Regions from separate parts of the Janthinobacterium sp. TPC_1 genome, predicted to be linked through region 1. Evidence: predicted binding sites of a transcription regulator. Region 1 holds the regulator's gene; each other region holds the start of a gene.
The links. Region 1 encodes sigma-54, which starts transcription at its own class of promoters, with help from an activator protein. Its sites were predicted from a motif close to TGGCANGNAANCTGCTTT; they were not measured.
Positions count from the first base shown of each region.

Region 2: ACQVLG_RS17230 (PEP-CTERM sorting domain-containing protein) is a predicted target of sigma-54. The motif match lies at 8,325-8,342, and genes of this name have one in related genera.
Region 3: ACQVLG_RS11295 (beta-propeller fold lactonase family protein) is a predicted target of sigma-54. The motif match lies at 5,677-5,694, and genes of this name have one in related genera.

Region 1 is NZ_CP195157.1:2,092,087-2,102,265, forward strand. It holds gene ACQVLG_RS10215 (MOSC domain-containing protein) at 1-111, shown strand, start outside; gene ACQVLG_RS10220 (GGDEF domain-containing protein) at 146-1,306, shown strand; partial or broken gene ACQVLG_RS10225 (cation:proton antiporter domain-containing protein) at 1,307-3,291, opposite strand; gene ACQVLG_RS10230 (KpsF/GutQ family sugar-phosphate isomerase) at 3,400-4,410, shown strand; gene ACQVLG_RS10235 (KdsC family phosphatase) at 4,410-4,943, shown strand; gene lptC (LPS export ABC transporter periplasmic protein LptC) at 4,989-5,600, shown strand; gene lptA (lipopolysaccharide transport periplasmic protein LptA) at 5,626-6,207, shown strand; gene lptB (LPS export ABC transporter ATP-binding protein) at 6,207-6,962, shown strand; gene ACQVLG_RS10255 (RNA polymerase factor sigma-54) at 6,967-8,445, shown strand; gene hpf (ribosome hibernation-promoting factor, HPF/YfiA family) at 8,515-8,877, shown strand; gene ACQVLG_RS10265 (3-hydroxyisobutyryl-CoA hydrolase) at 9,005-10,090, shown strand; gene rapZ (RNase adapter RapZ) at 10,091-10,179, opposite strand, start outside.
Region 2 is NZ_CP195157.1:3,492,264-3,502,442, forward strand. It holds gene ACQVLG_RS17195 (GMC family oxidoreductase N-terminal domain-containing protein) at 1-491, shown strand, start outside; gene ACQVLG_RS17200 (alpha/beta hydrolase) at 488-1,444, shown strand; partial or broken gene ACQVLG_RS17205 (EAL domain-containing protein) at 1,747-5,369, shown strand; gene ACQVLG_RS17210 (phasin family protein) at 5,523-6,116, shown strand; partial or broken gene ACQVLG_RS17215 (TetR/AcrR family transcriptional regulator) at 6,255-6,925, shown strand; gene ACQVLG_RS17220 (tetratricopeptide repeat protein) at 6,967-7,740, shown strand; gene ACQVLG_RS17225 (LOG family protein) at 7,752-8,297, shown strand; gene ACQVLG_RS17230 (PEP-CTERM sorting domain-containing protein) at 8,608-9,201, shown strand; gene ACQVLG_RS17235 (YgjP-like metallopeptidase domain-containing protein) at 9,288-9,800, opposite strand; gene ACQVLG_RS17240 (KGG domain-containing protein) at 9,927-10,179, opposite strand, start outside.
Region 3 is NZ_CP195157.1:2,298,508-2,308,686, reverse strand. It holds gene ACQVLG_RS11320 (porin) at 1-135, opposite strand, end outside; gene ACQVLG_RS11315 (hypothetical protein) at 83-364, opposite strand; gene ACQVLG_RS11310 (PQQ-dependent methanol/ethanol family dehydrogenase) at 652-2,388, opposite strand; gene ACQVLG_RS11305 (DUF779 domain-containing protein) at 2,438-2,827, opposite strand; gene adh (aldehyde dehydrogenase) at 2,883-4,403, opposite strand; gene ACQVLG_RS11295 (beta-propeller fold lactonase family protein) at 4,656-5,612, opposite strand; gene ACQVLG_RS11290 (TonB-dependent receptor plug domain-containing protein) at 5,817-6,182, shown strand; gene ACQVLG_RS11285 (TonB-dependent receptor family protein) at 6,206-7,978, shown strand; gene ACQVLG_RS11280 (substrate-binding periplasmic protein) at 8,140-8,973, opposite strand; gene pedF (cytochrome c-550 PedF) at 8,999-9,484, opposite strand; gene rtcA (RNA 3'-terminal phosphate cyclase) at 9,573-10,179, opposite strand, start outside.

The DNA.
Region 1 (10,179 bases):
AAGCCCGAGCTCGACGGCGCCATCTGCTTCGGCATGAATGCCATTGTCACGGATGGCGGCGATGAGCGTATTGTGGTGGGGCAGGACATCGGTTTCGAACTGGCATTTTAAGCATGGCGCCCGCACACAAGGGTTTAAGGTTTCTATGAATCAAGCAATACCGCCGGATCCGCGCATTGCCAGCCTCGAAGCCGAAAACCAGGCCTTGCGCGCGCGCATGGCTTTCCTGCTGGAACAGGTCGAGCGCAACCACGACATCATGTGCCGCCACCAGGCGTTCGACCTGGAAATCGTCGGCGCGTCCACGTTTCCCGAACTGATAGGCACCATCTTTCGCACCTTGCCCGTGATTTCCGACCTCGACGGCGTGACCTTGAGCCTGCTTGATGAGGATGACGATATCGTGCTGGTGATGGAAAAGCTGGGCGTCGATTTCAGCATCTTTCCGCAGTTGCTGTTCGTGCATCAAGTGACGGACCTGGGGTTTGCCCCGCCGGGGCCCGTGGCCGAGGGGGAAGCGGCCTTGCCGCCGCTGCCGCTGCTGGGGGCCTTCGATGCGGCCGTGCATGGCCCGCGTTTTCCGGGCATCGACGCTCCCTTGCGCAGCGTGGCGCTGGTGCCCTTGCTGCGCAACAAGCGCCTGATTGGCAGCCTGAACCTGGCCAGCAGCGACGTGACGCGCTTTACGCCCGCGCTGGGCACGGATTTCATCAAGCACATGGCGTCCATCATCGCCATCTGCCTGGAAAACGTGATCAGCAATGAAATGCTGAAATACATCGGCTTGACCGATTCCCTGACGGGCGTCTACAACCGGCGCTATATCGACCGCCGGCTGCTGGAAGAAATCGCCCGCGCGCGGCGCCAGAATTATTGTATCTCATGCATGTATATCGATATCGACCATTTTAAATCGGTCAATGACACGCATGGCCACCAGGGCGGCGACGAGGTGCTGCGCGAAGTGGCGACGCGCATCCGCACGGAGTTGCGCCGCTCGGACGCGCTGGGACGCTTCGGCGGCGAGGAATTCGTCGTCCTGCTGATCGACGCCGACCTCGACAGCGCGACCTTTGTTGCCGAACGCATCCGTGCCAGCATTGCCGGCACCATGTTTGACTTGCCGGGCAGCGCGCAGGCGTGGGTCAGCGTGTCGATCGGCGTGGCCAGCCTGGAAGCGGACGCGGCGCTGCTCCCCATCGAAACGGTGGCGCAGCAACTGGTGGCGCATGCCGACCAGGCCCTGTACCAGGCCAAGGCGGGCGGGCGCAACAAGGTCGTCAGCTGGCAGGCGCAGATCGAATAGTTATTTTAATAGCAGGGTTTCCGCTTTGGCCACGGCGTCGGCCGTACCGCGCAGCACCACCACGTCGCCGCTGGCCAGCTGCGTTTCGGGGGTGACGTCGAGGCTGCCGCGGCCGCGGCGGATGGCCGTCACAAACGCGCCGCAGCCGGCCACGTCGATCGCACTCAAGGGCAAGTCCACGCAGTGCGCGTCCTCGCTGACGGTGACCGTATGCAGGCGTTCCAGCTCGGCATCGTCGCCCGCATCGCTGGTGCCGTGGAAATAGCCGCGCAAGGATGCATAGCGCTCCTCGCGCGCGGCCTGCACCCGGTGCACCACGCGGCGCAGGGGCACGCCCATCATGATCAGGGCGTGCGAAGCGAGCATCAAACTGCCTTCCATCAATTCCGGCACCACTTCGGCCGCGCCCGCCTTTTTCAACTGGTCGAGGTCGGTATCGTCGTGGCTGCGCACGATGACGGGCAAGGTCGGTGCCATTTCTTTGAGCAAATGCAATAACTTCAGTGCTGACGCGGTATTCGCATACGTGATCACCACGGCGCTGGCACGGTAGATACCGGCCGCCACCAGGCTTTCGCGCCGGCCCGCATCGCCATACGAGACGTGGGCGCCGGCCAGCTGCGCTTCCTGCACCCGTTCCGGATCCAGGTCCAGCGCGTGGTATTCGATCTTTTCTTCCGCCAGCAGGGCAGGGTGGCCAGGCTTTGCCCGCTGCGGCCAAAACCGGCGATCAGCACGTGTTTCTGCGAAGCCATGGTGCGCGTGGCGATCTTGGTCAGCGCCAGCGATTGCATCATCCAGTCGTTGGCGGCCAGTTTCATGACGATGGCGTCCGATTTGGCGATGAGGAAGGGCGCCACCAGCATCGACAGCACCATCGAGGCCAGCACCACCTGCACGACGAACGGGTCCATCAACTTGATGCCGCCAGCCAGGTTCAGCAGCACGAAGCCGAACTCGCCCGCCTGCGCTAGTCCCAGTCCCGTGCGCAGGGCCACGCCATTGCTGGAGCCGAACAGCCGCGCCAGGCCCGCGATGAGGGCGAATTTCAGCAGCACGGGGCCGCACAGCAGCAGCAGGACCAGCCACCAGTTGTCGAGCACGACGCGGATATTGAGCAGCATGCCGACGGTGATGAAGAACAGGCCCAGCAGTACATCGCGGAACGGTTTGATATCTTCTTCCACCTGGTGCTTGAATTCCGTCTCGGAAATGAGCATGCCGGCAACAAACGCGCCCAGGGCCAGCGACAGCCCGGCCCGCTCCGTGATCCAGGCCGCGCCCAGGGTGATCAGCAGCAGGTTGAGCATGAACAATTCCTGTGAACGGCGCTTGGCGACGATGGTCAGCCAGCCGCGCACCATCTTCTGGCCGATAAACAGCAGCAAGATAAGCACGACCAGGGCCTTGCCGCCGGCCCAGGCCAGGGTTTCGGCCAGGTTGTCCGAATCGCGCGTGAGGGCGGGAATGAGGATCAGCAGGGGCACCACGGCCAGGTCCTGGAACAGCAGGATGCCGATGATCTTGCGGCCGTGTTCGCTTTCGAGTTCCAGCCGCTCCGTGAGCATTTTCGAGACGATGGCCGTCGACGACATGGCCAGCGCGCCACCCAGGGCGAACGCGGCTTGCCAGCTCAGGTGGATGTAGGCGGACAGATAACGGGCGACGAACCAGCCGAAGACGACCGTGGCGATGATGGTGGTGGCCACCTGCGCCATGCCGAGGCCGAAGACGATGCGCCGCATGGCGAGGAATTTCGGAAGAGAAAATTCGAGCCCGATGGAAAACATCAGGAAGACGACGCCGAACTCGGCCAGGGTATGGCTGGCCTCGTTTTCCGCCGCCAGGCCCAGCGCATGGGGGCCGATGACGATGCCAACGGCCAGGTAGCCCAGCATGGGCGGCAAATGCAACATTCTGAAAGCGACCACGCCCAGCACGGCGCTGCCGAGTAACATCAGGGTCAGTTCAAGCGAGGAAAACATGGGTTGCCCGGTGCGGTCAATGGAAATCGTTGTTTGTTGTGACTGGCAAGTTTTTTGCTTTCCTAATTCGTTTATACTTTGGGCATGAGTGTAACCCATGAAAAAACAATGCTGAAAGCTTTTGATCGAATTGACATGCAAGCGACGACCGAGCGCGCCGTCGCGCTGGCCCGCACCACCTTGCAGATCGAGTCCGACGCCATCGTTGCGCTGCACGCGCGCCTGGCCACGGACGACAGCGTGGGCCGCGCCGTGGCGATGTTGCTGCAGTGCAAAGGAAGAGTCGTCGTCTCCGGCATCGGCAAGTCCGGCCATATCGCGCGCAAGATTGCCGCCACCCTCGCTTCCACCGGCACGCCGGCCCTGTTTGTGCATCCGGCCGAAGCGGCCCATGGCGACCTGGGCATGGTCACCTCGGAAGATGCTTTTATTGCAATATCGTACTCCGGCGAATCGTCGGAACTGATGGCCATCATGCCCGTCGTCAAGCGCATGGGCGGCGTGCTCATTTCCATGACGGGCAAGCCGAATTCCAGCCTGGCCCAGCTGGCCGACGTGCACCTGGATATTTCCGTCGAGAAAGAAGCCTGTCCGCTGAACCTGGCGCCGACGGCCAGCACCACCGTCACCCTGGCCTTGGGCGACGCGATCGCCGTGGCCTTGCTCGACTTGCGCGGCTTCAAGGAAGAAGATTTTGCCCGCTCGCACCCGGGCGGCGCCCTGGGCCGCCGCCTGCTCACGCACGTGCATGACGTCATGCGCAGCGGCGATCGGGTGCCGAAGGTGCCGGTGGAAGCCTCGCTGCTGCAGGCGCTGGAAGAAATGACGAAGAAGGGCATGGGCATGACGGCCGTCGTCGATGCGGACAACCGTCCCGTGGGCGTGTTTACGGATGGCGACTTGCGCCGCATGTTCGAGCGCGTGCAGGATTTCACGCAGGTGGCGATCCGCGACGTCATGCATGCGCAGCCGCGCAGCATCGCGCCCGAGCGCCTGGCCGTCGATGCCGTGGCCGTGATGGAGCAGTTCCGCATCAACCAGATGCTGGTCGTCGATGCCGACGGCAAGCTGGTGGGCGCCCTGCATATCCATGATCTGACGCAAGCGAAGGTGATCTGATGGAGAGCGTGGCGGACAACCTGGCGCGCGCGGCCAAGGTCAAACTGATGATCTTTGACGTCGATGGCGTGCTCACCGACGGCAGCCTGCATTTCGGCCCCGATGGCGAAATGATGAAAACGTTTAATGTGTATGATGGCCTGGGCATCAAGCTGCTGCAGGAATCGGGCGTGCAGACGGCCATCATCAGCGCGCGCCGCTCGGCCATCACGGCACGCCGGGCGCAAGACCTGGGTATTACCCACGTGCACCAGGGCGGCCACGACAAGCTGACGCCGTTTCGCGAACTGCTGGCGCTGACGGGCTTGACGGAAGAGCAATGCGGCTATATCGGCGACGATGTCATCGATGCGCCCATCCTGCGCCGCGTGGGCTTTGCCGTCAGCGTGCCGGGCGGGCGTCCGGAAGCGCAGGGCCTGGCGCACCATGTGACGCAGGCCGGCGGCGGCCGCGGCGCGGTGCGCGAGATCTGCGAATTCCTGCTGCGCGCCCAGGACAACTATGCGCGCGTGATGGCGCCGTTCCTGGAGTGAGGTGCCGTGCCTCGCCGCCAGTGACCTTTGAAAGAGTGAAGCCCTATGCGTAAGCCAGGAGGCGCCCATCGCTGGCGCATGATTTTTACCGTGCTGGGCGCGGTCGTCGTCGCGCTGGGCAGCTTCTGGCTGCTCGAAGTGATGAACAAGAATGGCCAGGACATCACGGCCAGCAAGCATCTGGATGAACCCGACTATTTCATTACCAATTTCAGTCTGGTGCGCATGGACTTGACGGGTAAGCCCAGTTATATCGTCTCGGGCACCAAGCTCACGCATTATCCGCTCGACGATTCGTCCGATATCGACCAGCCCTTCGTGCGCAAGCTCACGCCAGGCATGCCGCCGCTGAACATGAATGCGGAACTGGCGCATATCGACCAGGACAATACCCGGCTGCAACTGCACCGCAATGTCGTGATCGACCGCGCGGCCAGTCCGAAGGCGCAGAACCTGACGGTCAGGACGGAGGCGCTGACGGTGTTCCCGGATGAGGAAAGAATGGAAACGGACGTGCCGGTCGATATCCTGACGGGCGCCTCGCGCATCAATGGCATCGGCATGAAGGCCAATAATGCCACCGGCGTGGTGGAAGTGCAGAATGCGCTGCGCATGGTCCTCCCGCCGAAACCGCGCCCGGCCGCGGCGGCAAAATGACAGAATGAAACAAGGAAACCATACTATGAAGAAGATCTTGCTGTTGAGCGTATTTTCCCTGGCCATGATAGGGGGGGCGCATGCCGAGAAGGCCGATTCCGAGAAGGAAGCCGTCATCACGGCACGTAGCGGCCACGTCGATGACGTCAAGCAGGTGCGTACCCTGACGGGCGACGTCGTGCTGGTCAAGGGGACCCTGACCATGAAGGCGGGCCGGGCCCTGATCACGGAAGATCCGCAAGGCTACCAGTTCATCACCTTCTGGGCCGATCCCGGCAAGCTGGCCACCTTCCGCCAGAAGCGCGATGGCGCGGGCGACCTGTGGGTCGAAGGCGAAGCGGAGCGCGTGGAATACAACAACAAGACGGAAGTGGTGAAACTGTTTTCCAGGGCCAAGCTGACGCGCCTGGAAGGCACGAAAGTGACCGACGTGGCCAATGGCGCCTTCATCTCGTATGACAGCCGCAAGGAAGTGTTTGCGATGGAAAATTCCGACAGCGGCACCAGCACCCCCGATGGCGGCAGCGTGCGCATGGTGATCCAGCCGAAGAACAAGGCGCCGGCGGCGGAGAAAGCGCCGGCTACGCCCGCGCCAGGAAAGAAATAATGGACAATACCCGTTGCGGCAGCACCCTGATCGTTCGCGGGCTGCAAAAAACCTATGGCAAGCGCCAAGTCGTGCATGATGTCTCGCTGCAAGTCGAATGCGGCGAAGTGGTGGGTCTGCTGGGGCCGAACGGCGCCGGCAAGACGACTTCGTTCTACATGATCGTCGGCCTGGTGCCGTCGGACGGCGGCAGCATCGATATCAGCGGCGTGGACATTTCCAGCCTGCCGATCCACCGCCGCGCGCAGATGGGCCTGTCCTACCTGCCGCAGGAAGCGTCCGTGTTCCGCAAGCTGACGGTGGAAGACAATATCCGCGCCGTGCTGGAAATCCAGACCGTCGAAGGCCGTCCCCTGAAGAAGGCCGAGATCGAGGAGCGCCTGGATAAACTGCTGGCCGACTTGCAGATTGAAAAGCTGCGCGAGAACCAGGCCCTGTCCCTGTCCGGCGGCGAGCGCCGCCGCGTGGAAATCGCCCGCGCGCTGGCCACCGACCCGCGTTTCGTGCTGCTCGACGAACCGTTTGCCGGCGTGGATCCGATCGCCGTGATCGAAATCCAGCGCATCGTGCGTTTCTTGAAGGAGCGCAATATCGGCGTGCTGATTACCGATCATAATGTGCGCGAGACGCTGGGTATTTGCGACCGTGCCTACATCATCAACCAGGGCTCGGTGCTGGCGTCGGGACGCCCCGACGACATCATCGCGAACGAGTCGGTACGCCGGGTCTATCTGGGCGAACACTTCCGCATGTGAGCCAATGAAACAATCATTGCAGCTGCGCACGTCGCAGCACCTGGCACTGACGCCGCAGTTGCAGCAATCGATACGCCTGCTGCAATTATCCACCCTGGAATTGCACCAGGAACTCGAGCAGCTGCTGACGGACAATCCCTTGCTCGAACGCCTCGACGATCCGCTCGACCGTTCGCTGCGCCTGCTGTCCGACGGCGCCCTGAGTTCCACGGCCGCGCCGGCCGAAGCGCCGCCCCAGCCGCCAGGCCAGGAGGCGCCCGCCGCACCGGCCGAAGCGGACGGGTTTGACGGCGAGGCGGGCGAGGGCCCGGCCGCCGCGGAGGGCGGCGACAGCGACTGGAGCGAGGCGAGCCGGGGCAAGGCGCCCGACGATGAAGATTCGCGTCCGCAACTGGAGGCCCATCACTGCACCCTGCGCGAGCACCTGATGGAGCAGATGCGCGTGACGGTGCTTGAATTGCGCGACCGCGCGCTGGTCGAGCTGATCATCGATGCGCTCGACGACAATGGCTACCTGGAAGAGTCGCTCGACGACATCCTGGCGCGCCTGCCGGAAGAGCTGGAAATCGACGCTGACGAGATGCGCACGGCCTTGTCGCTGCTGCAAAGTTTCGATCCGCCGGGCGTGGGCGCGCGCAATGCGTCCGAATGCCTGGCGCTGCAAATCAGGCGCTTGCCGCACGTCGCCATGGTGACGCGGCGCATGGCCCTCGTCATCGTGGAAAAGCACCTGGCCTGGTTTGCCCAGCGCGATTTCAACAAGCTGAAAAAAGCCCTCGATTGCGACGATGAAGACTTGCGCGAGGCGCAGACGGTGATTCGCCAGTGTAATCCGCACCCGGGCGCCGTGTTCGCCTCGGACGTGTCCGATTACGTGGTGCCCGACGTCGTCGTCAAGCGCGCGCGCAATGGCTGGCAAGTCACCCTGAACAACGACGTCATGCCGCGCCTGCGCGTCAACGCCATGTACGCCAACTTGCTCAAGCAGGGCAAGGGCGAGGGCGCCATGGGCGCGCAGTTGCAGGAGGCCAAGTGGCTGATCAAGAATATGCGCCAGCGCTTCGATACCATCCTGCGCGTGGCACAGGCGATAGTAGAAAGACAAAAGAACTTTTTCTCGCATGGGGCCGTTGCCATGCGCCCCCTTGTGCTCCGTGAAATAGCTGATACACTGGGTTTACACGAGAGTACTATCTCGCGGGTAACAACTCAAAAGTACATGCTGACCCCGCACGGCATGTTCGAGTTGAAATATTTCTTTGGTAGCCATGTCGCCACCGAAGCGGGGGGGGAAGCGTCATCGACGGCGATACGGGCATTGATCGTGCAACTGACAGGAGCAGAAGACCCTAAAAATCCTTTATCCGACAGTAAGATTGCGGACATGCTGGGGGAACAAGGCATGGTGATTGCGCGACGTACTGTTGCCAAATACCGGGAAGCGTTGAAAATTCCGCCAGTGAGCCTGCGTAAGTGTTTGTAAGTTTTTTTCGGTTCCTCTGCGGGCCGGATAGGATGGACCGCACGAACCCGATCATCTTTAGGAGTGTGTATGAATCTCACCATCAGCGGACATCATCTCGAAGTGACACCAGCCATCCGTGAATACGTACAAACGAAGCTGGAGCGCGTGAAACGTCATTTCGATCAAGTTATCGATATTGCCGTGATTCTGACCGTGGATAACCTCAAAGAGAAAGAAAAACGTCAAAAGGCCGAAGTCAACCTGCGTCTGAGTGGCAAAACTGTCTATGTGGAAAGCCTGGCACACGACTTGTATGCCGCAATCGATACCCTGATCGACAAGCTCGATAGGCAAGTGATGAAATACAAAACCAAAGTGCAAGGGCACGGTAAAGAGGCGATCAAGCATCTGCCAGACAACTCAGAGGAAGACGCCGTCGTCGCCGTCTAAGGCCACCGGCTTCCCCCAGTTGTGATCAACTAAGGGCGCACATTGCGCCCTTTTTTGCGTCCTGCGGGAAGCAATATCCGTGGTGAAAGCGCTAGAATGCGCCATCCTCACTTCTTTCCTGCCTGCCATGAGCGACTTCGTCCAGACCTCCATCCGCAACCGCACGGGCCACATCGTGCTCGACCGCCCGAAAGCCTTGAACTCCCTGTCGCTGGAGATGGTGCGCACCCTGAGCGCTGCCTTGCTGGCCTGGCGCGACGATCCGCAGGTGGACGCCGTGGTGATCCGCTCCAGCAGCGAAAAGGCCCTGTGCGCCGGCGGCGATATCCGTTTCTTTTACGATGCGGGCCTGGCCACGCCGCAAGGCGGCAGCGCCCTGCTGGAAGATTTCTTTACGGAAGAATACGCGTTAAATCATGTCATTCACTTTTATCCGAAACCGTATATCGCCGTGATGGACGGCGTGGTGATGGGCGGCGGCATGGGCGTGGCGCAAGCCGGGCCCGGCAACCAGTTGCGCATCGTCACGGGCCGCACGCGCATGGCCATGCCGGAAGTCAATATTGGCCTGTTCCCCGACGTGGGCGGCAGTTACTTTCTTTCCCGCCTGGCGGGCCGGCTGGGCCTGTACCTGGGCTTGACGGGCCTGACCATCGGTGCGGCCGATGCCCTGTACACGGGCCTGGCCGATGTGTATCTGCCCGAGGCGCAGATGGGGGCGCTGCTGGCCCTGTTCGACTCGACGCCGGGCGAGGCCTTGCCGGTGGCCATCAAGGCGCTGGCGGCGCCGTTCCAGGCCGAGGCGGGCGCGGCTTCCCTGGCCACGGCGCGCGCGGCGCTGGACCGCCACTTCGGCGCGGGTTCGGTGGCCGCCATCATGGCCTCGCTGGCGCAGGACCACAGCGCGTTCGCCGCGAAGGCCCTGGCGGCCATGCGCCTGCGCTCGCCCTTGATGATGTCGGTGACCCTGGAATTGCTGCAGCGGGGCGCCCACCTGGGCGTGGCCGACTGCCTGCGCATGGAGCGCACGCTGGTGCGCCACAATTTCGCGCATGGCGAAGTGCTCGAGGGCGTGCGCGCGCTGGTGGTCGACAAGGACAATGCGCCGCGCTGGAACCCCTCAACCCTGGACGAGGTCGATGCCAGCATGGTGGCGCGTTTCTTTGCCCCCGTGTGGCCGGCGCAAGCGCATCCGCTGCGCCACCTCGACTGATTAAGAACGCTCGCGGTGGCGCAGCACGACCCGCTCGTTGGGGCCGAAATACTGCGCCAGCCGCTCCGCCATGTACACGGAGCGGTGCT
Region 2 (10,179 bases), 1.4 Mb from region 1:
TTCACCACGACTCGGCGGGCGGCAGCGTGTCCATCGACAGCTTCGGCGCGCCCGTGCTCGACTACCCGCTCACGCCCTTCATCTGGGATGGCGCGCGGCGCGCGCTGCTGTCGATGGCGGAAATCCAGTTCGCGGCCGGCGCGCGGAGCGTGTATCCCGTGCACGAGCTGGCCAGCCACTACACGAGCTGGGCGCAGGCGAAACAGGCCATCGGCGATTTGCCGATGAAGGCGCTGCTGACCAGGGTGGTCTCGGCCCACGTGATGGGCGGCTGCGCCATGTCGGACGATGCGCGCCTGGGCGTGACGGGCGCCGACGGCCGCTACCACGGCGTGCGCAACCTGTCCGTGCACGACGGCTCGCTGTTGCCCACCTCGATAGGCGCCAATCCGCAACTGACCTTGTATGCGCTGGCCGCGCGCCTGGCCAGCGGCCTGGCGCGGGAGCTGACGGGCAAGCCGGCACCCGTGCCCGCCCCAGCTTCCGCATGATCGCGCGCATCCTCAAATGGCTGATGCTGCTGCAGGTGCTGGCCGTGCTGGGCGTGGCGTACCTGGCCATGCAGGCGTGGGGCGTCGCCTCGCCCGTCGCGGCCCTGCTGCTGGGAGCTGCCATGCTGCTGGCCGTGCGCGCGCTCGTCGTGGCGCGCAATTTCTGGGACAGCCGGCGCCTGGGCAGTCCCGTGCCAGTGGACTATCAATTGGGTGTGCGGGGCGCCGCGCGCCTGTTCCTGGGCGAATTGCGCGCCACCCTGTGGACGTCGTCGTGGGGCATGCTGCGTCCGCGCCTGCACGTGGCCGACACCGTCACCGGGCAGGGGCCGCCCGTGCTGCTGATCCACGGCTATGTGTGCAACCGCGGCTACTGGACGAAGCTGAGCCGCCAGCTGGCGCAGGCGGGCATCGCGCACGACGGCATCGACCTGGAACCGATAGGCGCCGATATCGAGGAGTTCGTGCCGCAGGTCGAGCAAGCCATCGCGGCGCTGTGCGCCCGCACGGGCAGCGACCGCGTGATTCTCGTCGCCCACAGCATGGGCGGCCTGGTGGCGCGTGCCTGGCTGCGCCATTACGGCGCGGCCCGCGTGGCGCGCATCATCACCATCGGCACGCCGCACCACGGCACGGCGCTGGCCAATCTGGCGGCGGGGACGAATGCGCGGCAGATGAGCCGTATCGGTGGCGCACCGAGCGGCTGGCTGGCGCAGCTGGCCGCCAGCGAGACGCCGGAACTGCGCGCCCTGATCACGTCGATGTATTCGCACCACGATAATATTGTCGCGCCGCAAACTTCCGCCCACTTGCCCTGCGCGCGCAATCTGGCCTTTGGCGGCATCGGCCACGTGGCGCTGGCCAGCGACGCGCGCGTGCTGCGCCTGGTGCTGGCAGAAATCACTATCAAGAACGAAGTCGCCCGGCCCCCTTCGGCCCCCCATTTCGCCTGAATCGTGTTGTGTTTTATCTGCATGGCAAGACTGTCTCTTTTGACTCTGCTGTTGCCCGTGTTTAACAACGCAAGGGGCAGATAATGCTGTTTTCCACTGGCGTAGTGTATTAAGCTAACGTCGGAAGACGGCCGGTGGAAATTCGTTCTTGAGGCCGCTTCCGACCTTCCGCAGGCATCCGGCGGCCAGATATTTTTCTGGATGTATGGCAAGATGTTGTAGGATTGTTATGTAGCCCGCGCATGCGGAAAGATCAACGCAGGCAGAAAATGAGTCCATGCTGTTTTTATTGGGGGCGCTAATTGTCCGCACGTATCCTGATTATCGAAGATAACGCCACCAATATGGAATTGATGGTGTATTTGCTGCGTGCCTTCGGGTACACGCCGCTGGCCGCCTATGACGGTGAAGAGGGCGTGCGCATGGCGCGCAGCGAATTGCCCGACCTGATCATTTGCGATGTGCATTTGCCCAAGCTCGATGGCTATGGCGTGGTGGCGGAGCTGAAGAAAGACCCGCTGCTGCGCAAGATCCCGGCCCTGGCCGTAACGGCGCTGGCCATGGTGGGCGACCGCGAGCGCCTGCTCGAAGCGGGCTTCAATGGCTATATCGGCAAGCCGATCGAGCCCGACCTGTTCGTCGCGGAGCTGGAATCTTTTTTACCCGGGGCGCCGTCGACGCCAGTTAAAAACGACATAGCCACCATCCTGATCGTCGATGATCATGTGCTGAACCGCGAGTTCCTGACCGCATTGCTCGGTTACGGCGGCCACCGCCTGCTGGAGGCGGCCAATGGCGCCGATGCGCTGGAAATATTGCGCACCGAGCGGCCGGATCTGATCATTTCCGATATCCTCATGCCGAACATGGACGGCTACGAATTCGTCACGCGCGTGCATGCCGATCCCGCGCTGACCGACGTGCCCATCATCTTTTATACGGCCACCTACCGCGAGCAGGAAGCGATCCTGCTGGCGCAGGCGTGCGGCGTGCGCTGGGTGCTGCCCAAGCCGTCCGACCCGGAAGTCATCGTGCGCACCGTCAACGAGGCGCTGGGCTTGATGCCGGCGGCGCCGGGCGCGGGCGGCGGCGCGGTGCTTCCCGCCACGGGCAAGCTGGCCGGCATCGAGCACCAGGTCAGCGGCTATCTCGACGAGCTCGAGTCCAGCAGCCAGCAGATTTCGCAGCTGGCCAGCCAGCGCGAGGGCCACGCCGCCCTTCCCGAAGACCTGGGCGTCATGACGGAGCGCCTGTCGCGCTCGCTGTCCAGCCTGCAGGCGGTGAGCCTGCGCCTGACGGCCCTGATCGAACTCGGCATCGAGCTTGGCACCGAACGCGATCCGCGCGCCCTGATCGAGGCGGGCTGCAAGGTGGCGCAGAATATCTGCGTCTCCAGGTACGCTGCATCGGCGTGCTGGAAGAGGGCGCCGACAAGCTCAGCTATTTTTCCTCGTGCGGTGCCGAAAAAAACCTCGAGCGCATCGCCAGCGCGCCGCGCACGGGCATCCTGAACCGCTTGCTGGAACAGCGCCAGCCTTACCGCGTCAATGGCTTGAAGGGCGACCCGGGCGCGCTGGGCCTGCCCGACACCCACCCGCCCGTGCACTCCTTCCTGGGCGTGGCCATCGCCTCGCGCGAGCGCAGCCACGGCTGGCTGTACCTGGTCGACAAGCTGGGCGCGAACGAGTTTTCCGAAGTCGACGAGCGGGTCGCCGCCACGGTGGCGGCGCAGATCGCCGTCGCCTACGACAACCTGCTGCTGTACGACGAAATCAAGCGCCACCACGAGCAGCTGACCCTGGACATGGCGGCGCGCATCCGCCTCGATGAAGACTTGCGCCGCTTCCGCCTGGCGATGGACGCCACGGCCGACGCGATTTTCCTCGTCGACCGCGCCGGCATGTGCTGCTTCGTCGACGTCAACCAGACGGCTTGCCGCATGCTCGGTTTCGAACGCGAGGACTTCCTGCGCGTGGGGCCGGGCCGCGCGCACGAGGGCGAAGCCCAGCTCGAAGAGCTGTACAACAAGCTGCTGGCCGGCGACCAGGGCGGGCCGATGACGGAATTGCAGCTGCAGCGCAAGGATGGCTCGCCGCTGTCGGTGGAAGTGCAGCGGCGCACCCTGCGCTCGGGGCAGAGCTGGATCCTGGTGGCCGTGGCGCGCGACATCACCGAGCGCAAGGATGCCGAGCAGCGCCTGATGAAGCTGGCCCATTTCGATACCTTGACGGGCTTGCCGAACCGCAGCCAGTTCTTCGCCTCGCTGACCCATTCGCTGGCCCAGGCAGCCGAGCACCAGTGGGCCGTGGCCGTGCTGTTCATGGACATCGACCGCTTCAAGAACGTCAACGATACCCTGGGCCACACCATCGGCGACGACCTGCTGCGCCAGTTTTCCAGCCGCCTCGTCGATTGCCTGCGCGTGCGCGATACCATCGGCCGCTTTGGCGGCGATGAATTTGCCACCATCCTGGTGCTGCCCGAAGGCGCCCAGCATGCCGTGGGCGTGGTCGACAAGATCCGCGAGGCGATGCGCAAGCCCTTCGACCTGCAGGGCCACGAGGTGACGGTGACGGTCAGCATCGGCATTTCCGTGTTCCCCGAAGACGCGGCCGATGCCGACACCCTGATTCAATACGCCGACACGGCCATGTACCGCGCCAAGGAAGCGGGCCGCGACGCCTTCCGCTTCTTCACGGCGGAAATGAACGCGCAATCGATGGCGCGGCTGGACATGGAAAATGCCCTGCGGCGCGCCATCGACAACGAGGAATTCGTGCTGTTTTTCCAGCCCAAGGTGAATATCATCTCGGGGCGCATCAGCGGCGCCGAAGCCCTGATACGCTGGCGCCGTCCCGGCCACGGCATGGTCTCGCCGGCCCTGTTCATCCCCCTGCTGGAAGAAACGGGCCTCATCGTGCGCGTCGGTAACTGGGTGCTCGACGAAGCCTGCAGAAAGATCAGCGAGTGGGGCGCCAGCAGCATCGGGCCCGTGCACCTGTCCGTCAACGTGTCGGGCATCCAGTTTTTCGTCGGCGGCCTGGAAGAGGAAGTGCTCAAGGCGATCCGCAAGTACGACATCGCGCCCGAGCTGCTGGAGCTGGAGCTGACGGAAAGCTCGCTGATGTCGAATGCCGAGGAAACCATCTCCGTATTGCGCAATCTCAAGGCGTTGGGCATCCAGATTTCCATCGACGATTTCGGCACCGGCTATTCCAGCCTGGCCTACCTGAAACGTTTCCCCATCGACAAGCTGAAGATCGACATCGCCTTCGTGCGCGAAGTGACCAGCAATCCGGACGACGCGGCCATCGTGCTGGCCATCATCAGCATGGCGCACAGCATGAAGCTGGAAGTGATCGCCGAAGGCGTGGAAAACGATGCGCAACTGGCCTATCTGCGGCGCCACGGCTGTGACGAGATGCAGGGCTATTATTTCAGCCGCCCCGTGCCGCACGAGGAATTCGAGCAGATGTTGATGGGTGGCAAGTTGCTGCAGGCGCCGCAGGATACCGATAGCGAAGAGCAGCAAACCTTGCTGATCGTCGACGACGATGTCTTCATGCTCGACGTGCTCAGCGATTTCCTGGCGCAGGACGGCTACCGCATCCTCACGGCGCAGACGGCCGCCGAAGGCTTCGATATCCTGGCGCGCCACAAGGTGCAGGTGATCCTGTGCGACCAGTGCATGCCGCTCATGAGCGGCACCGAATTCATGGAGCGGGTCAAGCACCTGTGCCCCGACACCTTCCGCATCATGCTGTCGGCCTTTGCCGACCTGACGCCCATCATGGCGGCCATCAACCGCGGCGCCGTCGACCGCTTCTATACCAAGCCGTGGAAAGGCGCCGTGCTGCGCGAGAATATCCGCGAAGGCTTCCGCCTGCACAAGCTGCTGCATGGCCAGGTGAAGGCGGCGGCATAGGCGCTGGCCGCGTGCAAGCGACCGGCTGCCGCGTGCGCTGGCGCACCTTGGGGCGCAGCTCGCTATCGAATTAGACTCCCGTCTCTAGTTTTGCTCTCTAGAATAAAAAGCATCCATGGAGTGGCATGGCCTTTCACATGACGGGAGCTGGCGATGGTGAAGAAATTGAAGGACCTGGCGGAAGACAAGGAATTGGCGAACGCCGTGCGCTCGTCTGCGCAGCAGATCTGGCAAGCGGGCCTGGGCGCCTTCGCCAAGGCGCAGGAAGAGGGCGGGCGCGTGTTTTCCAGGCTGGTGAAGGAAGGCACGGAATTCCAGAAGCGTGCCGAAGACAAGGTGGCCGATGTCAGCGACAGCGTCGGCAAGCTGGCCGATGGCGTGGGCAAGCAGGCCAGCGGCTCCTGGGACAAGCTGGAGCAAGTGTTCGAAGAGCGCGTGGCGCGCGCCCTGGCGACCATTGGCGTGCCCATGCAGCACGACATCGTCGCGCTGCACGCCAGGATCGATGCCTTGAGCACGCAGGTGGAGGCACTGTCCGCCAAGCCCGCGCCGGCGGCCAGGCCGAAGGCAGGGGCCAAGCCTGCCGTGAAGGCGGCACCGAAGGCGGCACCGAAGGCGGCCGTCGTCAAGGCCCCGGCCAAGCCGGCTGCCAAGGCCGCGCCGCGCGCCGCAGCCAAGCCAATAAGCAAGCCAGTGGGCAAGCCCGCCGCCAGGCCGGCGGCGAAGAAAAAAGCACCGGCCGCCTGAGCTGGCGCAACATCCCTCCAGCCTGCTCGCGCAGGCTTTTTTTTGCCTGCGGTTTTCGCTGGCGCCGTGGGGCGCAGTGTTTCATTACGGCTATCTTAGGTGGTATGCTTGAGGCAGAACACAGAGAGATTGCCCGCCATGCTACAAAAAGCACCACGCCGTACCCGCGAACGCATCCTGGAGTTGTCGCTGCGCCTGTTCAACGAGTTTGGTGAGCCGAATATCACGACGACCGTGATCGCGGAAGAGATGAACATTTCGCCGGGAAACCTGTATTACCACTTCCGTAACAAGGACGACATCGTCAATTCGATCTTCGTCCAGTTCGAGGCGGAAATCGAACGCATCCTGACCGTGCCTGACGGGCGCCGCTCGAATATCGAGGATGTCTGGCTGTATCTGCACCTGATGTTCGAACTGATCTGGCGCTACCGTTTTTTTTACCGCGACCTCAATGATTTGCTCTCGCGCAACCGCAAGCTGGAATTGCACTTCAAATTGATCCTGGCGCACAAGATCAAGGTGGCCACGCAGCTGTGCGAAGACTTGCGCAGCGAACAGTCGCTCGAAGCGTCGGACATGGAAGTGGCTGCCATGGCGACGAATATGGTGGTCGTTGCCACCTACTGGCTGTCGTACGAGTATGTGCGCAACCCGCGCAAGTACAGCGAGCAGCAATCGATGTCCGATGCGCTGGCGCGCGGCTGCTACCAGGTGCTGTCCCTGATCGGGCGTATTTGCGCAATGAAACGCATTTGCTGTTTCGCAAACTGTCGGAAGAGTATGTGACCAAACTCAAGAACGACTGACGCGGCTGCTGGCGCCGCGTCGTCATTTACAGGAGAGATCGATGGCTTGGAAACAATTTCCCTATCCGGACGAGGCATATGTCTACACGCCGCAGACCCTGGAAGCGGCCTGGGCGCGCCTGCATGCGGGCGATGTGGAACCGTTTCCCACGCACCCGGCGCTGGTGCAAGCCTGGCTGGCCTTCCATGCGGGCGACTTCGAGCGCGCCGTGAAGCTGGGCCTGGCCATCGGCGTGCCCGGCTATGCGGTGGCGCACAAGGCGACCTGCATCTATGCCACGCACCTGGAAGTGGACGACAGCCAGAAACTCGACATGTACGAAGAAGTGGCCGAGCGCTGCGAGCGCCAGCAGAGCGAGCAGCCGGACAATCCGGCCGGCTACTACTGGCATGCCTACAGCCTGGGCCGCTATGCGCTGGGCACCTCCGTCGTCAAGGCCCTGGCGCAAGGCATGGGCGCGCGCGTGCGAAACAGCCTGGACCGCACGATGACGGTGGCGCCCATGCATGCGGAAGCGCATATCGCGTTTGGGATTTATCATACGGAAATTATCGACAAGGTCGGCGCCATGATCGGCAGCCTGACCTACGGCGCCAACAAGGAAGACGGCTACCAGCACTTCAAGACGGCGCTGGCTCTGACGCCGTATTCGGCGCTGGCGCACAGCGAATATGCGCGCGCGTTGAATATGCTCGATGGAAAGAAAAAGCTGGCGGAAGCGCTGGCCCTGTATGAAAAGGCGGCCCAGTGCGTGGCACTGGACGCCAAGGAGCGCCTCGAGGTCGAGGCGGCGATCGATGAATTGAAAGGGTAGGGATTACTGTGATCAAGGCTTTATGTGTGTATTGCGGCGCCAACGCGGGCGTCTCGCCCGACTATGCGGTGGCGGCGCGCGAACTGGCGCGCGTGCTGGTGGCGGAAAATATCTCGCTCGTGTACGGCGGCGGCAAGGTGGGCCTGATGGGCGTGATCGCCGACGAAGTGCTGCGCCTGGGCGGCGAGGTGACGGGCGTGATCCCGACCCAGCTGGTCGAGCGCGAAGTGGGCCACATGGGCTTGACGCGCCAGTTCATCGTGAAGGACATGCACGAGCGCAAGGCGATGATGGCCAGCCTGTCCGATGCCTTCATCGCCATGCCCGGCGGCTACGGCACCCTGGAAGAGCTGTTCGAGATGCTGACCTGGGCCCAGCTGGGCTTGCACGCCAAGCCCATCGGCTTGCTCAATGTCGACCGTTTTTATGATGGCTTGATCGCCTTCGTGCAAAACGGCAAGGAGCAGGGTTTCATCCGTCCGCAGCACGCCGCTTTCCTGAACGCCGATGCCGATCCCGCAGCGCTGGTGCAGCGCCTGAAGGAGTGCGCGCCCTAGTATTGTCGGTGCGATGCGATATGGCCATGCCCTGAAAAGTGCATGGCTTTTTTTATTTCTACACGGAAAAATTGATCGAGCTCAACAATTCAATTAATAAAAATATGTCCAGAATGTTTCTCTGTATGCATGTTTTTTTGAAAATGAAGATGCTTTTTATATATGAATGTGGTCTACTGGCGTTGTTCAAAAGACAGGTCGTCGGACGCCCGGTGCAGCGCTTCCCGCGCTCCCGCGACGACGCCCAGGAATTGCAAGTTGCCACAATCTCGCCACTTCATCATCTTGAAAGGATGCTATTTTGAAACCAATGACCTTCTTGCGCGCGACCGCCGTCGCCGCCATCCTCGCCGCTGGCGGTGCCCACGCACAAAGCACCACCATCGGCTTCGATGCGCTGGAGCAGCCCGGCATCTTCGGTTCCGTCTTCAACTCCTATTCCGAAGGGGGCTACGATTTCGACAGCAGCTTCCTGGGCCTGTTGAGTTCTGCCCATCAAAGCAACTTTGCCTATGCGGGCTCGGCCGGCCTTGGCGCCACGGTGCTGACGACGACAACCTTGAGCCGTACCGATGGCGCGGCCTTTTCGCTCAGCTCGATCAGCCTGGCTGACTTCGTGAGCTTGCCAGGCTCCTACGATGTCACGTTCGTCGGCCACCAGGTAGGCGGCGGCACGGTGACCCAGACCTTCAGCCTCGATGGCAGCCACACGTTCAGCGATTACACGTTCACGGGCTTCAACAACCTGCTGTCGGCATCGTGGAAGGAAGGCGCCTTCCACACCTTCCAGGTCGATAACATCGCCGCCAGCGTGAGCGCCGTGCCGGAACCTGCCACGTATGGCATGTTGCTGGGCGGACTGGGCCTGCTGGCCTTTTTGCGCCGCCGCAAGAACGCGGCCTGAGCCTGACCATGGCGCCGGCTTTGCCGGTCCGCGCGTAAAAAAAAGCCGCCACTTGGCGGCTTTGTCATGCTTTCCGGCACTGGCCGTCACGACCACAGGCGCTGGCCCGACAGGTCGAGCTGGGTCAGGTACAGCCGTACGTCGAATTCGTACTGGTGGTATTGCGGTTCCATATACGTGCACAGCTTGTAGAAAGCCTTGTCGTGTTGCTTTTCCTTCACGTGCGCCAGTTCGTGCACGGCGATCATGCGCAGGAATTCCAGCGGCACTTCCTTGAACATGGTGGCCACGCGGATTTCATGCTTGGCCTTGAGCTTGCCACCCTGCACGCGCGAAATCGAAGTGTGCAAGCCCAGCGCATGCTGGATCACATGGATCTTGCTGTCGAACGCCACCTTGTTGATGGGCTCGGCATTGCGCAGGAATTCATTCTTCAAATCCTGCACATACTGGTATAAAGCCTTGTCATTGCGCACGTCATGCGCGTTCGGGTAGCGTTTTAACAACACTTCGCCCAGCTTGTCCTGCGCGATCAGTTGCTGCACTTGCGTTTGCGTTTGTTCGGAATAGGCGCTCAGGTATTTCAGGGATGGCTGCATGCGGGGGCGGGCGGGGCGCGGAGGTGTCGGTAAGGCGAGAATGTACCATACCGCCGCGCCCCGCGTGCTGCACCTGCCCCGGCACGGGGCTGCCGCAGCCGCCCCGTGCCGTCGTCAAGCCGGCCGTCAACCCTTGTCGTCCTCGTCCTTGTTGCCCTGCCGGCCAGTCTTCGATTGCTGCTCGGTGCTGCCGCTGCGTGCCGCCGTGCTGCTGCGGCTTTCATTGGCGCGCTGGGCCGATTGCCGGCTTTCACCGCCCTTGCGGCCGATTTCCGCCATGTGTTCGCGGTTGCGGCTGACGGCTTCGCCCCCTTTCTGTCCGGCCCGGCGCGCTTCTTCCGAGTCGAATTCATGCGCCGTGCCCTTTTGATGGGCTGCC
Region 3 (10,179 bases), 210 kb from region 1:
CTGGCGCACGTCGACCACGCTGTTCTGGCTGATGGCGCTGTCCGTGGCCGTCGAGTTGTAGATGCCGATCAAGGCTTTCACGTCATACTCGCCCAGGCGCGACGACGCCGAGGTGATCAAGCCATTCGGCAGCAAGCCGTTCGATCGTCGTGCGGTCCTTCTCTCCGCCGCAACCGAGCGCCTGGCCGCCCAGCGCCAGCCCGCCCACCGCATCGCCCGAACACGACACTTGCGTGTAATAGGCGTTGACGATGCCGCCCACTGACACGGTCCAGTCGCCGGCCTTGATATCGACGGCGTGCGCCTGCCCTACCGCTGCGATCGTCATGACACCGAGGCTCCCCAGCTTGATCAATGTGTTCATTTGTTCTCCTCTTTCTTCTCTGTTTTTAGTGTGCACACCAGTGATTGATGTACCTCAAGCTTTGGCAATAAGCGTGCCCAGAACGGCTCACAGGGAGAAAGAGAAAATATGTATTTAACATGTGCAACAGCGGATCAATCGCCACTGATAGTGTTCATTTTTTGACCGCAAGTAGGCTGATCGGGCGTACAGGTAAACAAAAAACTGACGGCCTGGGCCGTCAGCAAAAAGAAAACGCCCGGCGGACAGGGAGACACCCATCCGAGTGGCCCGGGCGCTTCGCCCCGTTATTTCGACGCCAGCTTGAAGACCCACACGGAACCGCCCTGCTCCAGGAAGTTGACCTTCTTGGCCACTTCGCCGCCCCACAGCGGCACGGCGCCGCCCCAGCCGGAAACGACGGCCACGTATTGCGTGTCGCCATCCTGCCAGGTGACGGGCGGCGCCACGACGCCGGAACCCGTCTGGAATTTCCACAGCTCCTTGCCCGTCTTCGCATCGACGGCTTTCAGGAAGCCTTCCGGCGTGCCGTAGAACACGAGGTTGCCGGCCGTGCTCATCACGCCGCCCCACAGCGGCGCATTGTTCTTGATTTCCCAGACAATCTTGCCCGTCTTCGGATCGATGGCGCGCATGGCGCCGATGTAGTCGTCAAACAAGGGCTTGATGGTGAAACCGGCGCCGAGGAAGGCGCCGCCCTTCTTGTAGCTGATCGGCTCGTTCCAGATATCCATGCCCCATTCATTCGCGGGAACGTAGAACAGCTTGGTTTGCGGCGAGTACGCCATCGGCATCTGGTTTTTTGCCCCCAGGAAAGCGGGCGCGGCAAACACGGTTGTGCCCTTCTTGCCCTCTTCTCCTTTGGTCGGGTCGCCAGGGCGGCCGGCTGCGATGTAGTTCGGCCGGCCCGTCTTCAGGTCGATGCTGCTGGCCCAGGTGATTTTCTTGACGAACGGAAAGGCGTTCTGCAGCTTGCCGTTGGCCGCATCGATGACGTAGAAGAAACCGTTGCGGTCGGCCTTGCCGCCGTAGCGCTTGCCATCCATGTCGAAGGTGACGAACTCGTTGGCGCCATCGAAATCCCAGGCATCGTTCGGCGTATTCTGATACGCCCACTTGATCTGCCCCGTTTTCACGTCCAGCGCCACGGTGGACGACGAGTACAGGTTGTCGCCGGGACGCAAATGGCTGTTCCACGGCGCCGGGTTGCCCGTGCCAAAGTAAGCGAGCTTGGTCTGCGGATCGTAGGTGCCGCCCATCCAGGTCGAGGCGCCGCCCGTTTTCCACAGGTCGCCGGGCCAGGTCTTGTTCACGGTGCCGGACACGCCATTGTCGATGGCCTTGCCATCCTTGTCGTAGCGGTGGCCCATATGGCCTTCCACGGTCGGACGGCTCCACACGAGGTCGCCCGTCATCGGGTTGCGCGCCTCGACCCGGCCGACGATGCCGAATTCGCCGCCCGACACGCCCGTCAGCAGCAAGCCTTCGGCGATCAGCGGCGCGGCCGTCATCGAGTAGCCGGCCGCGTAGTCGTCGACCTTTTCCTTCCAGACGATCTTGCCCGTGTTTTGATCCAGCGCAACGAGATAGGCGTCCAGCGTGCCGAAAATCACCAGGTTGCCGTACAGGGCCGCGCCGCGGTTGACCACGTCGCAGCACGGCATGATGCCGTCCGGCAAGCGATGCTCATACTTCCACAGCTTGGCGCCCGTTTTCAGGTCGACGGCAAAGATGCGCGAATACGATGCCGTAACGAACATCTTGCCGTTGTGAATCAAGGGCTGCGATTCCTGGCCCCGCTGCTTTTCGCCGCCAAACGAGAACGACCAGGCCGGCACCAGCTTGGCCACGGTCTTGTCATTGATCTGCGTCAACGGCGAATAGCGCTGGCCCTGCGTGCCCATGCCGAACGACAGCACGCTGGACGGATTCTTCGCCGTGCTGTCGAGCATGGCGGTGGTGACATTGCCTACGTCGGCCGCCTGGGCCAGCGATGCCAAGCCCAAACCGATGAGTATCCCCATGATGTTTTTCTGCACAATCATCTCCCTCTGTTATTAGTATGTGTATGTATCAGGTGTTGCCGTGGTCGTGCGGCTGCGCATGCAACAAGGCGCACTCTTCATCGGTGAACAGGCGTGAGCGCGTCAAGAAGCGCTTGCCCGTGCCGTTGTCGAGTGAAAACATGCCACCATTGCCATCGACCACATCGATAATCAACTGGGTATGCTCCCAGTACTCGAATTGCTCGAGTCCCATGTAGAACGGTGTGCCATTCAAATTGCCGAGATAGATGTCGGTATCGCTGACATCGAATTCGCCCAGCGCGTAGCACATGGGCGCGCTGCCGTCGCAGCAGCCGCCCGACTGGAAAAACATCAGCGGGCCGTGACGCTGGCGCAACTTGTCCATCATTTCCAGCGCCGCTTCGGTGGCGACCACCCGGGCAATTGCTGCACTCATGGCATCCCTTTCTGCGCGCCGCACCCGAGGAACAGGGGCGGCGCCTGTTGCCGGTTTAGAAGAAGCCCAGCGCTTTCGGGCTATAGCTCACCAGCAAGTTCTTCGTTTGCTGGTAGTGGTCGAGCATCATCTTGTGGTTTTCGCGGCCGATACCCGATTGCTTGTAGCCGCCGAACGCGGCGTGGGCCGGGTACAGGTGGTAGCAATTGGTCCACACGCGGCCCGCCTGGATGGCGCGTCCCATGCGGAAGGCGCGCGAACCATCGCGCGTCCACAGGCCGGCGCCCAGGCCGTACAGGGTGTCGTTGGCAATCGCCAGCGCGTCGGCCTCATCCTTGAAGGTGGTCACGGAGACGACAGGCCCGAAAATTTCTTCCTGGAAGATGCGCATCTTGTTGTTGCCCTTGAACACGGTCGGACGCACGTAGTAGCCGCCTTCCAGGTCGCCCGCCTGCGTGTTGCGCTCGCCGCCGGCCAGCACTTCGGCACCTTCCTGGCGGCCGATGTCGAGGTAGGACAGGATTTTTTCCAGCTGCTCCTGCGACGCCTGGGCGCCGATCATGGTGGAAGCGTCGAGCGGATTGCCCTGCTTGATAGCGGCCACGCGCTTCAAGGCACGTTCGATGAATTTCTCGTAGATAGATTCCTGGATCAGCACGCGCGATGGGCAGGTGCACACCTCGCCTTGATTCAGCGCAAACATGGCAAAACCTTCCAGGCACTTGTCGAAATAATCATCATCGGCATCCATCACGTCTTCAAAGAAGATGTTCGGCGACTTGCCGCCCAGCTCCAGGGTGACGGGAATCAGGTTTTGCGCGGCGTAGCCCATGATCAGGCGGCCCGTGCCCGTTTCGCCCGTGAAGGCGATCTTGGCGATGCGCTTGCTCGACGCCAACGGCTTGCCCGCTTCCAGGCCGAAACCGTTGATGATGTTCAGCACGCCCGGCGGCAACAGGTCGCCAATCAGCTCGATCAACACCATGATGGAGGCGGGGGTCTGCTCGGCCGGTTTCAGGACGACGCAATTGCCGGCGGCTAGCGCTGGCGCCAGTTTCCACACGGCCATCAGGATCGGGAAATTCCAGGGAATGATCTGGCCCACGACGCCCAGCGGCTCATGGTAGTGGTAGGCATAGGTTTCCGCATCGATTTGCGCGACGGAACCTTCCTGCGCGCGGATGCAGCCGGCAAAGTAGCGGAAATGGTCAATGGCCAGCGGAATGTCGGCATTCATCGTTTCGCGGATCGGCTTGCCGTTGTCGATGGTTTCCGCCGTGGCGATCAGGCTCAGGTTCTGTTCAATGCGGTCGGCGATGCGGTTCAGGATATTGGCGCGCTCGGCAGGCGAAGTCTTGCCCCAGGCCTCCTTGGCGGCATGCGCGGCATCCAGCGCCAGCTCGACGTCTTCCGTCGTGGAACGGGCGATTTCGCAAAACGGCAAGCCGGTGATCGGCGTGATGTTGGGAAAGTATTCACCTTTTACTGGTGCAACGAATTTGCCGCCGATGTAATTGTCATAGCGTTGTTTGAAGGGATTGGCTACGCCCAGTTTGCTGATGTCTGCGAGATTCATGTCGTCCTCTATCGGGTTAATTAGAATGAAATTACTTAATTAAAATCAAACGTCCTGGTACAGATGGGGTGAGTACACGCAGTCTTCCGCAAATGCCGTGCCAGCTCGCCATCCCCCTACCCAACTTAGCGGGTTTTACCTCTGTTGCAAGGGCCTGGTGGCGATATCGGCGGGTTCAATTGCTGCCGTAGCGCCCCGTCGCCGCTGCACAATGGAACAGGTGTACCAGACTGGAACACCTGCCCTGTACCACTACCGAATCACCACACCCCATGGCAATTCGCCCACGGCAATATCGGCCACCTTGCGCGCGCTGGCCGTGTCGATGACGGAAACGCTATTCGAGCGCCCGTTGGCCACGTACAGCTTGGCGCCATCGGGCGTGATGGCCATGTTCCATGGGCGCTTGCCAACGGGAATGGTGGCCGTCACCTGATTGCTGGCCGTGTCGATCACCATCACCGTGCCGTCGATGCCGTTCGAGACATACACCTGCCTGCCGCTGGGTTGAACGGCGATACCGTTGGCATTCTTGCCCGCTGGAATGGTGGCAATCGCCTTGCGCGCGGCCATATCGATCACGTAGACGGCATTGACCAGTTCGCACGCCACATAGGCGCGGCCCGAGTCCGGACTGAAACCGATGCCGCGCGGACGCAGTCCCACGGCGATGGACGCCACCTGACGGCGTTGCGCCACATCAATGACGTCGACTTGCTCGGCCTCTTCCGCGCTGACCAGCAGCCAGCGCCCATCGGGGCTGAACACGGCGTGTTCCGGATTGCGTCCCTGCACCTTGATGTCGGCGAGCAAGACGCCCGTCTGGCCATCAAGCAAGGCCACGCTATTGTTTTCCTCGACGGCCACGGCCACGTAACTGCCGTCATGCGAAGCGCTGACGCCTTCGGGCGACTTGCCCAGCGCTACGCTGCGCACGGGCGCGCCGGTCGCGTTATCGATCAGCAACAAGGCGCTGCTGGCGGCATCCGTGACAAACAATTGCCGTCCGGTCGGGTCGGCGGCGATGCCGCGCGGCCGCTTGCCCGCCGCGATCTGGCGTACGACCTGGTCGGTCGCCGTGTCGATCACGCTCACGGTGCCGGATTTTTCATTGGGGACATAGGCAAATGGAGCGGCCTGGACGGCGGTGCTGGCGAGCGCGGGCAGCAGCCAGCACACCTGGCGCAAGCGCGAGAAGAAGTTGGGCATAATCACCTTTTCAATGGCAAAACACAGGAAAAGCGCGCGCTAGCGGCGCCTCTGATAATTGCTGTATGCAAACGCCGTGCCACTGACACGCGTATAATTTCCGCCCACCAATGGAGACATGGCAGGCATATTGCTTGATACAACTATGCAGACCTGCGCCGCGCACGCGACCAAGCAGGCTTTTATTCACATTGGAGAATCCGCATGCAGCATCGTTTCCGCCTGAACACCATCGCCAGCCTGTTTGTCGCCGGCAGCGCCACCCTCGCCCCCCACGTTTTCGCCGCCGAGTCCGCTGACTTGGCCGCCGGGCAACTCATGGATACGGTGGTCATCAGCGGCAGCCGCATCGCCCACCCCAGCCAGGAAGTGCCGGCCTCCATCGACGTCGTCGACAGCGCCCGCATCCAGGAGGGTCAAATCCGCGTCAATGCCTCGGAAGCGCTGGCCGCCGTGCCCGGCCTGGTCGTGCAGAACCGCCAGAACTACGCGCAGGACTTGCAAATCTCGTCGCGCGGCTTCGGCTTCGGCGCCCGCTCGGCCTTCGGCGTGCGCGCGTCGTCAAGCTGATCAGCGATGGCATTCCCGCCAGCATGCCTGACGGCCAAGGCCAGGCCGCCACCTTCAACCTCGATACGGCCGAGCGCATCGAAGTGCTGCGCGGGCCGTTCTCCGCCATCTATGGCAACCACTCGGGCGGCGTGATCCAGTTGTTTTCCAGGGATGGGCAAAATCCACCATCCGTCGAACTGAACGTAACGGGCGGCAGTTTCGGCACCAGCAAGGTGGACCTGTCGGCGCAAGGCCAGGCAGGCGGCATCGGCTACGTGCTCGACGGTTCGCGCTTCCGCACGGACGGTTTCCGCGACCACAGCGCCGCCACACGCGAACAGGCGTTCGGCAAGATCACCATCAAGCCGACGGTAGACAGCAAGCTGACCATCGTCGCCAACAGCCTGCACCAGGGCAATACGCAAGATCCGCTGGGCGTCACCTGGCCCACGTTTGCACGCGACCCGCGCGCCGGCGAAATCGATGCGAGCGACACGCAAAACCCGAAACGCACCCTGGCCGAGCGCTACAACACGCGCAAAAGCATCGACCACCAGCAAATCGGCGCCACCTACGAGCAATCATTCGGCGAGGACCGCCTGCATGTGATGGTGTATGGCGGCAACCGCGACGTGATCCAGTACCAGGCCTTCTCCAAGTTCCTGCAAAATCAAACTGTTAATGGAGTACTCAAACATTCGGGCGGCGTGGTCGACTTCCAGCGCCAGTTCTATGGCATCGACACCAACTGGCTGCACGTGAACCAGTTGGCGGGCGGCAAGCTGAGCACCACCATCGGCATCGACTATGGCCGCTCCAGCGACGACCGCACCGGCTATGAGAATTACATTGGCAATACCTTCGGCGTGAAGGGCAAGCTGCGCCGCGATGAGCAGGATGTCGTCTCCAGCCTCGATCCGTATATCCAGACGGAATGGCAAAGCGGGCTATGGCTGCTCAGCGCAGGTTTGCGCTACAGCAAGATGAAAGTGGCTGTCGACGACCATTTCCTCGGTAATGGCGACGACAGCGGCAGCCTCGAGTTCAGCCACACGACACCGGTGCTGGGCCTGCTGTACAAACTGACGCCGAACGTCAACGTCTACGCCAGCGCCGCGCGCGGCTTCGAAGCGCCGACCCTGAACGAACTGTTTTACTCGGGCACGGGCGGCGGCTTCAATTACCAGCTGAAACCGGCCACCAGCACCAACCTGGAAGCGGGCATCAAGGCCAGAATCAATCACAACACGCATGTGAACGCAGCCTTGTTCCAGATCAAGACGAACGACGAACTGGTCGTGGACAGTTCCAGCGGCGGGCGCACCAGCTATCGCAATGGGGGCAAGACCTTACGCCAGGGTATGGAAGTGTCGCTCGACTCGAACCTGCCGTATGGCTTCACGACAAAAGTGGCTATCACCAGCCTGCACGCCGTGTATGACCAGGCGTTTGGCAGCGTGCGCGAAGGCAGCCGCTTGCCGGGCGTGCCCAGCGCCAACCTGTTCGCGGAACTGGCCTGGAAAGACACGCTCGACCGTTTCGGCGCGGCACTGGAAAGCGTGGCCAGCAACCAGGTCTACGCGGAAGACAGCAACATCGAAAAACCGGCACCCGGCTACACGGTGTTCAATGCACGCTTCAACGCCAAACAAAACGTAGGGAATTGGCGCTTCAAGGAATTTGCCCGCCTGAACAATCTTTTCGACAAGACCTACGTGGGCTCCGTCATCGTCGGCGACAGCAACAAGCGCTACTATGAGGCGGCGCCGGGGCGCAATTGGTTGTTAGGCGTCAGCGCCCAATACGCGTTTTAAGAACACCTGAGAAAAAGTCCATGGCCGCGTTGCATTGCCTTGTCGTACTATTCGTACTGCCTGCGGCAATGCGCCTTGCCCTGAACATTTTTCAGGCGTTCTCATGAAAAAGCCCGCGCCTCTTCCGATGCGCGGGCTTTATTGTCATTCAACATGGCCTGTTATGGTCGCGCTTCCTTCACGCCATATTTCTCAAAGATGGTTTTCAATTCGCCGCTGGCCGCCATCTCGTTCATGGCAGCCTGCAGTAACTGGGCTACATCGAGCTGTTGCTTGCTGACGGCCAGGCCCACGGCCCAGCCGGCACGCGGCAAGCGGGCGAACGCCACTTCGCTCAAGGGGAAAGCGGGATCGCTTTTCAGCACCGACTCGATTTCCGAACGGTTGGCCAGCACGGCGTCGAGCTTGCCTGCTTGCAATTGCTGCAAGGCTTCGGCGGCCGTGTCGAAGATGTGCACGTCGTCGCGATACTTGCCATTGTCCTCGCCCAGCATCAGCATGGCGGCGATCGAGACCTTTTCCACGCCGATGCGCTTGCCAGCCAGCGAGGCGACGCCATCGAATTGCGGCACGGCATGCGCACTGCGCGCCAGGCGCACGGTTTCCACGTAGTACGGCGCGAAGATCTCGACCTTGTCGTTGTCCGCCATCAATTTCTTGTCGACCGGCACGTGCAGCATCACGTCGGCGGGGCCATAACCGAGGTAATGCCCCTTCCACACCATATTGCGCAAATCATCGTTGAGGTTTTCGCCGGCGGGAAATGGCAGCAAGCTCAGTTTCAAGCCCAGCTTTTTCGCCAGCGCTTCGGCAATGTCGATATCGATGCCCGTGCCCTTGTCGGAAAACGGCGCGAACTCGTTGTACACCGCCACTTTCAGGCTGCCCGACTGCTGCACTTTCTGCCAGTCGGCGCGCGCCGGCGCGGCTGCGCACAGCGCCAGGCAAGCGAGCGAGAGCATCGCGCGCGTGCCCCGGAATTGAAATGAACGCATGGGACTCCTTCGTGATCAATTCGGCTTAATTGGATTCGCGGCGGGTTTCCAGGTAGGTCTTGATGGCCCACATGGCTTCCTGGTTGAACACGCCTTCGAACGGCGGCATGTACACGGCGCCATTGCGTACTTTACCGTGGCGGATAGTCGCCAGGAAATAATTGTCCGTTTCCTTATAGCAAGCCTGTTTCTTTGTCTCATTCTTGATACCGAAACAATCGCGGTCCAGCTGGCGCAAGTCCGGCGCGATGCCGCCGGAGATGGCTTCAATGCCGTGGCAGCGGGCGCAATTCTGGTTGTAGGCGGATGTCCCCACCGTCAGGGCCAGTTTGTTGCCCCGATACGGGTTTTGCTCGAGCCACTTGTCGCCCACCTTGGGTAAACCCGTGGTGTCGACACCTTGCGGCGTGACATTGCCATGCGCATAAGCTTGCGGCAAGGTCAGCAGGGAAGTGAGGGCAACGGCGCCGGCGGCGGCTACGCCGAGCAGGGTGCGGATGGAATAGGTCATGCTGGTCTCCTTGGTTTTTTTAGTGAATATCCAAAGAAGAGCAAATGCCATGCCATGCTTGCGTACCCCACATCTGGCTGCCCATGTATCAATTTGGAACAGCTGCAACAGGTATTTGTGTCACCGCGTACGTCAGACGGCGGCCACCGTACAGATTGCTGGCCCGCTCCTGCTGCTCGAAAGTGATACGCACGGGCAAGAAGCGGGAAATCACCTCGGCATTCGTCAGCGCGTGCTGCGACACCTTGTTGCAGCTGAAAGTACCTCCACCGGCCAGCGCCATGGGCAGCAGGAGCTGGTCGGCCAGGTGCTCGCCCACGGCCGCGTCCGTTTTGAGATAGCCGCGCACCTCGTTCAACAGGCGCTTGGCCACGGATTCGGCCAGCAGGGACTTTTCGTCGAACGACGTAAATACTTCCGTGACGTGTTCATGCTCCAATGTCAGCAGCAAGACGTTGCCCGGGCCCTGCTCCGCCGGCAAGCCGACGATGCGCAGCTGCTTGCCGCTCCAGCCCATGCCGCTGGCGACACGCTCGAGCTCGCGCTGCGCCACGTTCACATGCACGCCCGCCACCACGCTTTCCGCATACCCGGCCTTCCGTTCGCCGCGCTGCAGCAATACGATGGGCCGCAAGCGCGGGCACGGCTGCACGGTGGCCAGCACCTCGCCACCGCCTGCGGGATGAAAGCCATAG